Regions from separate parts of the Rhizobium mulingense genome, predicted to be linked through region 2. Evidence: predicted binding sites of a transcription regulator. Region 2 holds the regulator's gene; the other holds the start of a gene.

Region 1 (4,846 bases), on a different contig from region 2:
CGCCGTCATAGGTGCGCATCTTCGAGAAGAAGGTCGAGTTCTCATGCTTGCGCAGGCGGGAAAGAACGGAAAAACGAGCCAGCATTTCAAGCGTTGCCGGGGCGCATGGCGCATCTGCCAATTCCGATCCCTCGATCAGCTTTTCGTAGATCTTCTGTTCTTCCGTCACCCGCAGGCAATAGGGCACCTTGATGACGCAGATACGGTCGATAAAGGCCTCGTTGTTCTTGTTGGCCTTGAAGGTTTGCCACTCCGCCTCGTTCGAATGCGCAAGGACGATGCCGGAGAAGGGTATGGCACCGATATTTTCGGAGCCGATATAGTTGCCTTCCTGCGTCGCCGTCAGCAGCGGATGCAGCATCTTGATCGGCGCCTTGAACATCTCGACGAATTCGAGAATGCCCTGGTTGGCGCGGTTGAGCCCGCCCGAATAGCTGTAGGCATCGGGATCGTTCTGGGAGTAGGTTTCCAGCTTGCGTATGTCGACCTTGCCGACCAGCGACGAGATATCCTGATTGTTCTCGTCTCCAGGTTCGGTCTTGGCAATTGCGATCTGGCGCAGCCGCGAAGGTTGTATCCTGACGACGCGGAATTGGGAAATGTCGCCGCCGAAGTCGTCGAGCCGCTTCAGGCACCATGGGCTCATCAGCCCGTTCAGGCGCCGCAGCGGAATGCCGTACTGCTCCTGGAGGAGCGAGCCCATTGTCTCAGGATCGAAGAGGTTGAGCGGGCTTTCGAACACAGGACTGATCTCATCACCCGCTTTCAGCACGTAGATCGGATGAACTTCCATCAACTGCTTCAGCCGCTCTGCGAGCGACGACTTGCCGCCGCCGACCGGGCCGAGCAGATAGAGGATTTGCTTGCGCTCCTCGAGCCCCTGCGCCGCGTGCCGGAAGAAGGATACAATGCGTTCGATGGTCTCTTCCATGCCGTGAAAGCCGGCAAATGCTGGATAGACCCGTATGGTCCGGTTCATGAAGATCCTGCCGAGGCGCGCATCCCTGGCGGTGTCGACCATTTGCGGCTCGCCGATCGCAGCGAGCAGGCGCTCCGTCGCATTGGCATAGGCGATCGGTTCTTTTTTACAGAGGTCGAGATATTCCGAAACCGACATGTCGGCCTCGCGTCGCGCTTCATAACTGCGCGTGAACGCATCGAATACGGATTCACTCAGCATGGGACCTCCATTAAGGTTATGCCGCAGGCTCTAAGCCGTATAACCATCGAGATGGCCACGGCGTTCCTAAGAATCAATAGTTTCGTAGGTATATTCGACGCTCACCGGCGGTTTGAAGCAATGCACAAAAAATTGCATGCACCGGTAATTTTTTACTCTACGAAACTGTTTCATATTGTAGTTGAAAAAAGGCCTATTGCGATATCAGCACATTTAGCGACGTGACATGAATGTCAAAAAGGTGTGCAATGGCGCCCGTGATTCGAGAATGCGAGAACACAGCGATCGGCAGCCGATAAGGGCAGCCTCGATCGAGCGGACGCCGGTACGCCGCCAGTAAATTCGGTAAATTTCAGGGGAAAGGCGCGTGGCGATCACGCGCCCGATTCCTAATCGCGCCTCCAACGGCCTCAGCCGTTGAACGCCCTCTCCAGCGCGGCAAGATCAATCTTGACCATGCCGAGCATCACCTCGGTGACGCGCTTGGCCCGCTCTTCATCGCTGTCGGCGATCATCTCGGAAAGGACCCGCGGCACGATCTGCCAGGAAAGGCCCCACCGGTCCCTCAGCCAGCCGCAAGCCTCCGGCGTGCCGCCATTGGCGAGGAAGGCGTCCCATATCCGGTCGATCTCGGCCTGGCCTTCCAGAAGAACTGCAATCGAAAAAGAATGGTTGAAGCTGTCGAGCGGGCCGGCCTTCATCGCCAGGAAGGCTTGATCGCCCAGCGTGAATTCGATCAGTTCGACGCTGCCCGGAGGTCCACTCGGCGTTTCCGCCGGCAATATGGTGGTGTGGCCGATCCTGGAATCCGGAATGACCGATACGTAGAATTCGACGGCTTCGCGCGCTTGCTCCGCGAACCAGAGATTTGAAACGACCTTCGGCATAGATAGCTTCCTGTTGGCTAGGGCTGCCGGACTCCTGTCCGATGCCCCAAGGACGTCTCGTCGGCCTTGGTTCCGACAGGCGAGGCTCGGATTTTTTTGCTGCGCGTCCGTACGGCGATCGCAGTCACACCCAGCGGCGGCCCTGCCGCCCGATCGGTCTGCAATAGCGGTGGTTCAAGAATGAAAGCAGAACATCTTTTCTGGTCTTTCCCTCCCGAATCACTACATTACGCGCCATGAGCAATAGTTTCGACGATATTCCCTTCTTCGACGAAGAGCCGAGCGAGATGGCGCGCAAGCCGCAGCCGTCTGCCGCATCCGCCGAAAGGGCGCCAGCCGGTATCGCCGCCCGCGCCATGGCGGCACGCGACGGCGGCAAGCGACCGGATTACCTCGCAGGCCTTAATCCCGAACAGACGGAAGCCGTGGAAACCCTGGAAGGGCCGGTTCTCGTCCTTGCCGGCGCCGGCACCGGCAAGACACGGGTGCTGACCACGCGCATCGCCCACATCCTCAACACTGGCCGCGCCTTCCCCTCGCAGATTCTCGCCGTCACCTTCACCAACAAGGCCGCGCGCGAGATGAAGGAGCGCATCGCCCTGCTCGTCGGCGGCGCCGTCGAAGGCATGCCCTGGCTCGGCACGTTCCATTCGATCGGCGTCAAATTGCTACGCCGCCATGCCGAGCTGGTTGGCCTAAGTTCCGATTTCACCATTCTCGACACCGATGACGTCGTCCGTCTGATCAAGCAGCTGATCCAGGCCGAGGGACTCGATGACAAACGCTGGCCGGCCAAGCAGTTCGCCGGCATGATCGACACCTGGAAGAACAAGGGTCTCGGCCCGGCCGATATTCCCGAAGGCGACGCGCGCGCCTTCGCCAATGGCCGCGGTCGCGATCTCTACTTCGCCTATCAGGCGCGCCTGTCGACGCTCAACGCCTGCGATTTCGGCGATCTGCTAATGCATCCGATCGCGATCTTCCGCAAGAATCCGGATCTTCTGAAGGAATATCACGGCCGCTTCCGTTATACCCTCGTCGACGAATATCAGGACACCAACACCGCCCAGTACATGTGGCTGAGGCTGCTGGCCCAGCGCAGCAAGGGGGAGCCGCAGAATGTCTGCTGCGTCGGCGACGACGACCAGTCGATCTACGGTTGGCGCGGCGCCGAGGTCGACAATATCCTGCGCTTCGAGAAGGATTTCCCTGGCGCTAAGGTAATCAAGCTCGAACGCAATTACCGCTCGACCGAACATATCCTCGGTGCCGCCGCCCATCTGATCGCCCATAATGAAGGCCGCCTGGGAAAGACGCTGTTCACTGACCGCGCCGATCCCGACGACGTCAAGGTACAGGTCCACGCCTCCTGGGATTCGGAGGAGGAAGCCCGCGCCATCGGCGAAGAGATCGAGCAGCTCCAGCGGGGCAAGCATCTGCTGAACGACATGGCGATCCTTGTGCGCGCTTCCTTCCAGATGCGCGAGTTCGAAGACCGCTTCGTCACCCTCGGCCTCAACTATCGTGTCATTGGCGGCCCGCGTTTCTACGAGCGCCTGGAAATCCGCGACGCCATGGCCTATTTCCGCCTGGTCGCGCAGCCGGCCGACGACCTTGCCTTCGAGCGCATCATCAACACGCCGAAGCGCGGCCTCGGCGACACGACAGTACGCGCCCTGCACGACTACGCGCGTGCCCGCGACATCCCGATGCTGGCGGCAGCCGCCGACATGATCGAGACGGATGAGTTGAAGCCGAAGGCGCGCAAAGCCCTCTTCGACGTGATTCAATCTTTCCGCCGATGGCAGGAACTGCTTGAAAATACGCCGCACACCGAACTTGCCGAGCAAATCCTCGAAGAGTCCGGCTATACCGATATGTGGAAAAACGACAAGAGCGCCGAAGCGCCGGGCCGCCTCGAAAACCTGAAAGAACTGATCCGCTCGATGGAGAGCTTCGAGTCGATGCGCGGTTTCCTCGAGCACGTCTCCCTCGTCATGGATGCAGAAACCAACGAAAACCTCGACGCCGTCTCGATCATGACGCTGCATTCGGCCAAGGGCCTGGAATTCGATACCGTCTTCCTCCCCGGCTGGGAGGAAGGCCTCTTCCCCCACCAGCGCTCGCTGGATGAGAGCGGCCGCGCCGGTCTGGAGGAAGAACGACGGCTGGCTTATGTCGGCATTACCCGCGCCAAGCGGCGCTGCCATATCTGGTTTGTCTCCAACCGCCGCATCCACGGCCTCTGGCAATCGACGCTGCCCTCGCGTTTCCTTGACGAGCTGCCGGAAACCCATGTCGAGGTCGCCGAGATGGAGCAGAGCTACGGCGGTTACGGCCGCGGCGGCTACGGCCAGTCCCGCTTCGACAAGGCCGAACCCTTTGCCAACTCCTACTCCACGCCCGGCTGGAAACGCGCCCAGGCCAACAGGACCGACGCCACACGGGACAACTGGGGCACTCGCTCCGGCCACGCCGTCGAACGCATCGGCTATGGCGAAAGCGGCCCGAAGGGACGCACGATTGAAGGCGAACTGGTCGCAAAGTCGACCTCGTCGGAGCCATCGCGCTTCACCCTCGGCGATCGCGTATTCCATATGAAATTCGGCAACGGCAACATTACCGGCATCGAAGGCAACAAGCTGACGATCGACTTCGACCGGGCGGGGCAGAAGCGGGTGCTGGACGGTTTCGTCGAGCGTGTCTGACCGCGCGAAGATATTGCAGGACAGTCACCCGAACATCCGCATACTGCTGAGCCCGAGGATGTCGTTCAGCA
Region 2 (4,846 bases):
TGCCGGCGCCGCATTCTGGTTTCTTGCTGCAACGGATTTTCCTCTCCTTCCATCGTTGCTCTGCCTCTCGGTGCTGATGCTTGCCGTGCTCGTCGCCGGCCGCAGCCGGCCGGGCTTGCGGGCGACGCTTATGGCGCTTGCCCTCGTGGTATGCGGCATGCTCTGCGCGCAGCTCGAAAGCTGGCGGGCCTCGACTGTCATCCTCGATTCATCCGTGACGACGACGGTGACCGGTCGCGTCGAGCGGCGCGAAGGCGATGATCGTGGGCGGTGGCGCTATGTTCTTACTGTCACCGGCACCGAGGCGCCACAGGTGAAGCGGCCTCCAAGGCGCATAACTGTGATCGCCCGCGGCGCCGATGCGCCATTCGAGATCGGTGACATCATCACCGGCCGAGCACGGTTGACGCCGCCGGCGGGGCCGGCACTTCCCGCGCTCAACGACTTTTCCTTCGGTGCTTATTTCGATGGCATCGGCGCCAACGGTTTCTTCTACGGTGCGCCGGAGAAAGTCGATTCGCAGACGGGCCCGCAGCCTGCGAGATCGCCGCCCGAAGCTCTGCTCGAATGGCTTTACCAGTTGCGCAGCCGCATCGGCGATCGCATACGCTCGATTCTGCCCGGCGACACGGGCGCTTTTGCCGCTGCTCTGGTGACCGACGAGCGGCGCGCAATTTCAAAGGAAACGACGGAGGCGCTGCGCCAGTCCGGCCTTGCGCATATCGTGGCGATCTCGGGCCTCAACATGGCGTTATCGGCCGGCATCTTCTTCGTCGGGTTCCGGATGCTGCTCAGCCTTGTTCCGGGTGTCGCTCAAGCCTACGCGACAAAGAAGATCGCCGCTGGCGGCGCGCTCGTCGCCGTTACAGCCTACTTCCTGATCTCAGGATTCGGGGTTTCGGCCGAACGCGCCTTCATCATGATGGCGATCATGCTGATTGCCGTCTTCTTCGATCGGCCGTCGATCAGTCTGCGCAATGTCGTTCTCTCCGCGCTCGTCATCATCGCCATTTCACCCTCAGAAGTACTGGGTCCGAGCTTCCAGATGTCCTTTGCCGCGACTTTGGCGCTGGTGTCGGGCTACCAGCTTTGGAAGGACCGGCGTGTGCGGGAAAACCCGTTGCTGAAGCTGCCTGCCCTGCGGCCGGTCGTGGCGGTCGCCGGCTTCTTCGGCGGCGTCTTCCTGACCTCGTTGATCGGTGGCTTTTCCACGGCGTTGTTTGCTGTTGAGCATTTTCATCGCCTGACAGCTTATGGCCTGCCGGCGAACCTTGCGACGATGCCGATCATCTCCTTCATCGTCATGCCGGCGGGGCTGCTGGCGATGTTGCTCATGCCGTTCGGCCTGGACGCTCCGCTCTGGACGGTGGTCGGCTTCGGCCTCGATCTGGTGATTACGGTCGCCAAGACGGTGTCCGGCTGGGGCGGCAATATCGACCTCGGCCGTTTGCCCGGCTGGTATTTCGCCGTCGCCGTGGCAGGCTTTCTGCTGTTAACGCTGCTCCGCACCCGATTGCGCCATGTCGGCACGTCGATCCTCGCCGTCGCGACGCTCATTGTGTTGATACTGCCGGGTTCCCGGCCGCCGGATCTGGTGATATCCGAGGATGGTGGTTTGGTCGCGCTCATCGCGCCGGCGGCGATGGCTTCCAACCGTGAAAACCCGCCGGACTTCATCTTCGACCAGTGGCAGAGAGCGCTGGTGCTGCCGACGCACCACCCGCCGAAGATGCTGGATGGGCCTGCCATCCCGGCGCAGGGTGATGACCGCCGGGTCAGGCTTTCCCGCGATCAGCAGAATGAAGCGAGGACGGCAATGGTGGCCGCCGCAGCCGGCGGTGAGGCAAATCGGTTTTCTTGCGTGAAGAAGGCTTGGTGTATAGCCAGGCTCGGCAATGGCCATGTCGTCGCCGTCATCGACAATGCCGCCTATCTCGGCCCGGCCTGCGACGCCGGCGTGGTTGTCGTGACCTCGGTGCGCCTGCGGTTCGACCGCTGCCGCTCGGGTGCGACACTCTTTACCGGCGAGACGCTGCGCAGGACCGGTTCCGTTGAATTGCGCTTTGCGCAGACGGGATTCGAGGTCGCAACCGCATTCAGCGCCTTGTCGCGTCCATGGATGCGCCACCGCGCCTATGATTGGCGCAAAGACGGTTTTACCGAATCCGGACCGTCTGCTGTCAGTGATAACGGCGAATGAGGCCGACCAGCTTGCCCTGCACCTTGACCCGGTCGGGCCCGAAGATTCGGGTCTCGTAAGCCGGGTTGGCGGCTTCGAGGGCGATCGAGGCACCCTTGCGGCGAAAGCGCTTGAGCGTCGCTTCCTCGTCGTCGACCAGGGCAACGACGATATCGCCGGGACTTGCGGTGCTGCCGTTGCGGATGATCACCGTGTCGCCATCGAAGATTCCGGCGTCGATCATCGAATCGCCCTTGACCTCCAGCGCATAATGCTCGCCTGAGCCGAGCATATCCGCAGGAACGATGATGTCGTGCGTGTTATTCTGGATCGCCGAGATCGGAACGCCGGCTGCGATCCGGCCCATTACCGGCACGGACACAGAGTTGCCGTTGTCGGCGATCGGCTTTGCGGCAGCTGGGGCGGCGACCGGCTGGGGCTTGCCGAGGCTGCCTTCGATAACGCTCGGCGAAAAACCGCGGCGCGGCTGAAGACTGGGGCTATAGGCCTCCGGCAGCTTGATCACTTCCAGGGCCCGGGCGCGGTTCGGTAGGCGGCGAATGAAACCACGTTCCTCGAGCGCCGTGATCAGGCGATGAATGCCGGATTTCGAGGCGAGATCCAGGGCATCCTTCATCTCGTCGAAAGAGGGCGGAACGCCGGATTCCTTCATGCGCTCATGAATGAAAAGGAGAAGCTCCTGTTGTTTGCGCGTGAGCATCGACGTAGACCCCGTGATTGAAACAAATCCAGAACAGACACTATATGTTCCATATGTGTTCCGCAAGTAGCTAAATTTCCGTAAAACTTCGCGCCAACTCGTCGAGATTTTTGTTTTCATTCGCCGGATTGGCGCACATGTCTTGCATTGGGGGTGGTGCTGTCGCACATCTCTGGCGTGTCAGGAGGGATATCATGATCGCACATTCCGCCAAACCGCACCCGCTGGATCATGTCGTCCTACCAGTCGTCAATATCGACCTGGCGCGCGAAAGGCTCGGCAAGCTCGGCTTTACCGTCGCCGCCGATGCGCGCCATCCGTTCGGAACGGAAAATGCCTGCGTTTTTTTCGCCAACAAAACCTATATCGAGCCGCTCGGCGTGGCGAGTGTCGAGGAGAGCGAGACAGCGGCCCGCCAGGGCAATGTCTTCATCGCTCGCAATCGCGCCTTCCGCTTCCGCTGCGGCGAGGAGGGACTTTCGGCGCTGGCCTTTCTCACCGAGGATGCCGGCCTCGATCATCGGCGGTTCGTCGGCAACGGCGCGAGCGCCGGCGAGATGCTGCAGTTCAGCCGGTCGATGCGGATGCCGGACGGTTCGGAAAGCGTCGGCAGCTTCAAACTGGCTTTTTCAGGAGATCTGCGCGCGCCCGACTTCTTTCTCTTCACCTGTCAGCGCATCAATGCCTTCCCGGCCGGTCGCGCCGCCCTGGAGACGCATGCCAATGGCGTAACCGGCATTGCCGAGATCGCGCTTTGTACGCCGGAGCCGGCGGCGTTTGCCGCGTTCGTTGGTCTTGCCGCCGGGCAAACGGCGGTGGAGAAAACCGGTTTCGGCATGAAGATCGCCGCCTCGAATGCCAAGATCAGCCTGATGACGCCGGAAGGGCTGGAGGCATATTTCGAGCTTGTCGTTTCCGCCGCCGATCGTGGCCTGCGCGGCCGGGCAATCCTCTTCACCGTCACCGATCTTGCCGTGACAGAAGCGCATTTGGCTGCTAACGGAGTGACATACACACGCAAGAACAATCGCATTCTGGTGAAGCCCACGCCCGGGCAGGGCGCGCTTTTTGCCTTCGAGGAACCACGATGAGCACTGATACCAATTCCGAGGTCAAGATCGGCGAAGGCGAAGGCCAGATCACCTTTTCCAATACCGGCCGCTTGTCGCTGATTGCCGGCCCCTGCCAGATGGAGAGCCGCGATCACGCCTTCATGGTTGCCGGCACGCTGAAGGAGCTCTGCGCAAAGCTCGGCATCGGCCTCGTCTACAAGAGTTCCTTCGATAAGGCGAACCGCACCTCGCTCTCGGCCGAACGCGGCATCGGGCTTGAAAAGGGCATGGAGGTCTTTGCTGACCTGAAGAAGGAATTCGGCTTCCCCGTCCTGACCGACGTTCACACCGCCGAGCAATGCGCCGAGGTGGCGGAGGTGATCGATGTTCTGCAGATCCCCGCCTTCCTCTGCCGCCAGACCGATCTTCTGATCGCCGCCGCCAGGACCGGCCGCGTCGTCAACGTCAAGAAGGGTCAGTTCCTCGCCCCCTGGGATATGAAGAACGTCCTGAAGAAGCTCAATGCCAGCGGCAATCCGAACGTGCTGCTGTGCGAGCGCGGCGCTTCCTTCGGCTACAACACGCTGGTTTCCGACATGCGCTCGCTGCCGATCATGGCGGCGATGGGCGCGCCCGTCATTTTCGATGCGACCCATTCCGTCGCCCAGCCGGGCGGGCAGGGCGATTCCTCCGGCGGTCAGCGCGAATTCGTGGAAACGCTGGCGCGGGCAGCCGTGGCGACGGGAATTGCCGGCGTCTTCCTCGAAACCCATCAGGACCCCGACAACGCACCGTCCGACGGCCCGAACATGGTCTATCTCAAGGACATGCCGCGACTGCTCGAGAAGCTGCTTGCCTTCGACGCGATCGCCAAGGCCTGACTTTCAACAGGCT

What was found. The regulator LexA, encoded in region 2, represses DNA repair genes until DNA is damaged. The targets are predictions, from matches to a motif close to TGTTCNNNNTGTGTTCNG.
Region 1: PYR71_RS10745 (ATP-dependent helicase) is a predicted target of LexA. The motif match lies at 2,244-2,261, and genes of this name have one in related genera.

The regions. Positions count from the first base shown of each region.
Region 1 covers NZ_JARFVE010000004.1:383,436-388,281, reverse strand. Annotated here, with positions in the region: gene PYR71_RS10755 (PrkA family serine protein kinase) at 1-1,180, opposite strand, end outside; gene PYR71_RS10750 (VOC family protein) at 1,591-2,067, opposite strand; gene PYR71_RS10745 (ATP-dependent helicase) at 2,304-4,775, shown strand; gene PYR71_RS10740 (hypothetical protein) at 4,800-4,846, opposite strand, start outside.
Region 2 covers NZ_JARFVE010000006.1:215,002-219,847, forward strand. Annotated here, with positions in the region: gene PYR71_RS16095 (ComEC/Rec2 family competence protein) at 1-2,200, shown strand, start outside; gene lexA (transcriptional repressor LexA) at 2,181-2,900, opposite strand; gene PYR71_RS16105 (VOC family protein) at 3,095-3,991, shown strand; gene kdsA (3-deoxy-8-phosphooctulonate synthase) at 3,988-4,833, shown strand.